Regions from separate parts of the Pontimicrobium sp. MEBiC06410 genome, predicted to be linked through region 1. Evidence: riboswitches for the same ligand, from Rfam matches in the RefSeq annotation. Region 1 holds a riboswitch; the other holds the start of a gene.
What was found. A riboswitch is a leader RNA that binds a small molecule or an ion and turns the genes downstream of it on or off. The one in region 1 is predicted to bind cobalamin.
Positions count from the first base shown of each region.

Region 1 (2,211 bases):
GTTAATTGGTATGCAGCATCTACAGAAAATACAAATGGACTAGTAAAACCTGAAGTAAAATCCTTCCTAATATTTACACCATAACTTAATGCTTCTGTTGGTTTATGATTTAACAGTGCCGTTGCAGAAACTACCGTACGTTTAGGCTCACCAAAACTACTACCAGAACCTTTAAAACTATTAAAATCTACAATCGTTTTAAATTGAAGCGCATTAGAGATTCGATAATTAAAACTATGATTTATTAAATACGTATTTACTTTTCCGAAAGAATAATTGGGCTTATCCTTATTTTCAAAATAACGAAAAAGCTCCTGTAAATGCGCCACTTTAAGTTTCGAGGTATAACGATCAGAAACACGAGACCACTCTAACATGGTACGGTAATTTTCATCATCGTACTTACTTCTTGAACGCGCAACTAAAGTGCCAGACAGGTTTCTTTCGCTTTTAAAACTTTGCTGATATAATTTAAGTACATCTTTATCTGAAATAAAATACCCCAGGTTTACATTAATATTAAAGTTATTAAACTGCCCATTGGTATTAACATCGTCTGTACCTAGAAAACGATAATCGTTCTCAGAATCTATATAACTCACCCCTAAATTACCCGAAAATCTATTATTCCCGTAAGAGGCTGTATAATTAGTTTGTCTAGTTTCGAAACTGCCATAAGAAAGATTTACTCTATTTTTAAAGTGTGAGTAAAACTCTAATTTATTATTTAAATGCACACTTCCGCCAATACTACCGCTTCCATATTGTACACTTCCACCACCACTTCTTATAGCAATAGAACTATAATTTGTAGTATTTATGGTATTAAAATCGGTCTGTCCATTAAGTTGTGAGTTAATATTTATACCATTCCAAATTACTGCCGTTTGCGATGCATTAGTTCCTCTAAACGATGGAGAAGAAATCATACCAAAACCGTTCTCTTTAAAATAAATATTAGAATTAAAAGATAATATTCTGGTTAACGACATTGGGTTTTTAGTTAAAACAGAGTCGTTAAGTGTTTCTATTTTTACACCAGCAGCATAGTTTTTAAGCTTACTATCACTAAGCACAACCTCATCTAATGTTTGTATAGAATCCGTTAGTGTTTGTGCATAACTGCAAAAACTAACTACTAAAAGCCCTAATATACTAAGTGTTTTTTTCATAAATCTTCAAGACTCTTTACCCGAAAGTCATTTTTAGATGTTAAATAATGGCAGGTCTCCTGACTCTCGTCTAATTATTTACCTTCCCGATTATAAAAACCAGTGGTTAGAAGTTTAATAATTAGCATCACCTTACGTGACTAAGATTACAGTTGCGGGAACAGTTCAAGAATTAATGAGTTTAAAACGTTTATTCTATTTTAGATTATATGTATTAAAAATTGTCAATCTAAAATCTTCAATTGTAAATCATTGCACTTGATTCCCTTTTAATCGATTTTATAATAATTATAAAGCCGAACCAAAATTCGCTGCAAAAGTAACCTTTTTGTTTTATCTTCTTTACAAAAGATTAAATAATATTACTTTTGAAACATAAAATCCATTACAATTGAAATATCTTATACCTCTTTTAGTCTGCATTACCATCCTTTCATGTAAGGAAAACAAAGGCATAGAACGCCAATTACCACCTTTAGAGTCTAATACTCCAAGCATTAATATTGCTAACGCTTACGCGGAAGGATTTTCCATAACAAGCAACGGCAATCATTCCATTTTAGAAATAAATGCACCATGGCCAGACTCTCAAGATAACTTTAAATATGTTTTAATCTCTGCCGAAGAAGCTTCGAAAACAACCTTTATGCGAGATCAATACGATGGTATTATTATTACACCTATAAAAAAAATAGTAGTTACCTCAACAACGCATATTCCTGCATTAGAATTATTAGGTGTTGAAAACACTTTAGTCGGTTTTCCTGGAACCAACTATGTGTCTTCAAAAAAAACAAGAGCAAGGATAGATAGTGGAACTGTAAGAGAATTAGGAAAAAACGAAGGCTTAAATACAGAAGTATTGTTAAGTTTACAACCTAATCTTGTGGTCGCTTTTGGAGTAGATGGAAAAAGTAAATCGTTAAAAACCATTAAAAATGCCAATATTCCTGTTATATATAATGGAGATTGGGTAGAAAAAACACCTCTAGCAAAAGCCGAGTGGATTAAATTCTTTGGCGCTCTATACAATAAAAGT
Region 1 covers NZ_JBSHNT010000164.1:507,927-510,137, forward strand. Annotated here, with positions in the region: gene ACVC08_RS20005 (TonB-dependent receptor plug domain-containing protein) at 1-1,172, opposite strand, end outside; cobalamin riboswitch at 1,205-1,493, opposite strand; gene ACVC08_RS20010 (ABC transporter substrate-binding protein) at 1,564-2,211, shown strand, end outside.

Region 2 (2,211 bases), on a different contig from region 1:
CTAGGATATTTTGCTACGCTATATAGAAAAGTCACTATAAAAGTAAAAGAAGGAATACAGAATAACATTTTTGATAATGGCCCTAGAATGGAACGATTAGATGTTATTTTTGCTAGTCGCTATCTAGAAGCATATTTTGCTTACGAAAAACAAGATCCCGTAACTAACTCTTGGCAAGAAGCGTTTAATTTATCTAATAATTATTGGCCTATAGTATTACAACACCTGTTAATAGGAATGAATGCTCATATTAATTTAGATTTAGGAATAGCAGCAGCTGAGGTTTCAAAAGGAGAAGATATAGAGCATTTAAAAGGCGACTTTAATAAAATAAATACAATCCTTTCTGCTTTAGTAATGGAAGTAGAAGACGATTTATCTAAGATTTGGCCTACATTAAAAAAGATATTAACGTGGACGCGTGATGTAGATGACTTCCTTATAGATTTTAGTATGGTTTTAGCTAGAAACGGAGCATGGAAATTTGCTGTGCAATTGGCCAATACACCAGAAGATAAAATAAAAGCAACTATAGCAGAAAGAGACCTTAAAATAGCAAAAAAAGGAAAACTTGTAACTAGCCCAGGAAAAATAGCAGGAATCATTCTTGGTATTATACGGTTGGGAGAACGCGGGAGTGTTTCGAAAAAAATTAAAGATTTAAAGAATTAAATACTTATTTTTGTATTAAATAAAGGTTGTTACAAACAATAAAAGGAATTGTGTTAAAATCGCAAGCTGTCGCGCAACTGTAATTAATAAGTAAATTATTATAAGCCAGATTACTTGCCTTTATTATTTTGCAATAATGCTTTCGCGATTTGAAGCTAATTGATAGTATGTAATCTATAAATACTATTTAAGTTTCATTAAAAGCAATTAAAATGAAACAAATGAGTAATAAAACACTACGAGGACCTTTAAAAAGCTGGGACATATACACACAAGCTATAGATAAGCAAGCAGAAGCATTTATACGAAATACAGAAATAGCCGTATTAAATGAATTTAAAGAACGGTACCATTGGAATCTTAATATTGAAGAGACTCTAAACAATACTACATTTGAGGCCATTATATTAACAAATATAGCTCAAGAGATAGAATGGGTAAATAAAGGTTTTATTAGCATGACAGGTTATCCGGTTAACTATGCAAAAGGAAAAAAACCTAGTTTTTTACAAGGACAAGATTCCTCAAAAGAAGTATTAAAGAAAATTAGAACCCATATTGCAGAAGAATTACATATTAAAGAACGTATTATTAACTATAGAAAAAATGGAGAAAAATATATATGCGATATAGAAATTTTTCCAGTAAAAGATGTTAATGGTAAATTAGCTCACTTATTAGCATTAGAAAAAGAAGTCTACACATTAACTTAAATCTTTAAAAACACTAGATTTAATAGTTGGCCATTCCTCTTTTAAAATGCCATAACAGCAAGTATTTCGTCTAAAACCGTCTTGCATAACAGTATTTTTACGAAGTATACCTTCAAGTATACCTCCAATTTTTTCAACAGCTCTTCTAGATTTATTGTTTCGCTCATCTATACGAAACTCTACCTTTTCAAAATTAAGTACTTCAAAAGCATATTGTAACATTAAAAATTTAATGTTTGTATTTAAACCACTACCTTGAAAAGACTTGCCTAACCAAGTCCATCCAATATGCAAAACCTTATTTTTATAATCCATAAGCCCAAAACGCGTACTACCAGCATAAGCTAACTTCTTTTTATCGTAAATAATAAATGGTAATACAGTCTTGTTATTAAAACCAGCAATGGCAGTTTCAACATAAGTTTTTAATTGGTTTGGAGAAGCAATTACACTAGGCGAGTAATAAATAAGATCTTTCTCTTTAGCAATGTCTACTAAATGAGTATAATTATCTACACTTAAAAGAGATAATTTTACTCTACTATTTTCTAAAGTTGGAGTCATAAAAAATGTTTTATAATACACGTATAATTATTATTATTTAACCTAAACTTGTAATAATACTATTATTAACCTCATGTGTGCCATCAAACGGAATAATAGTTACATTATTTTTAAATAAAGCATTAGCCCTTTCAGTTTCATAAGCAATACGTTCGGCATTAAGGTATTCATCTTTAGTACCATAAATTAAAGAAACATTTGTGTTTAAAAACTCAAAATCATCTGGCACTAATTCTTTAGGAATTCCTCCAGAATGTAAAAT
Region 2 covers NZ_JBSHNT010000143.1:30,193-32,403, forward strand. Annotated here, with positions in the region: gene ACVC08_RS04805 (DUF5995 family protein) at 1-672, shown strand, start outside; cobalamin riboswitch at 679-808, shown strand; gene ACVC08_RS04810 (PAS domain-containing protein) at 894-1,385, shown strand; gene ACVC08_RS04815 (GNAT family N-acetyltransferase) at 1,377-1,949, opposite strand; gene ACVC08_RS04820 (alpha/beta hydrolase) at 1,987-2,211, opposite strand, start outside.
Region 2: another riboswitch for cobalamin. It lies ahead of ACVC08_RS04810 (PAS domain-containing protein); the one in region 1 lies ahead of ACVC08_RS20005 (TonB-dependent receptor plug domain-containing protein).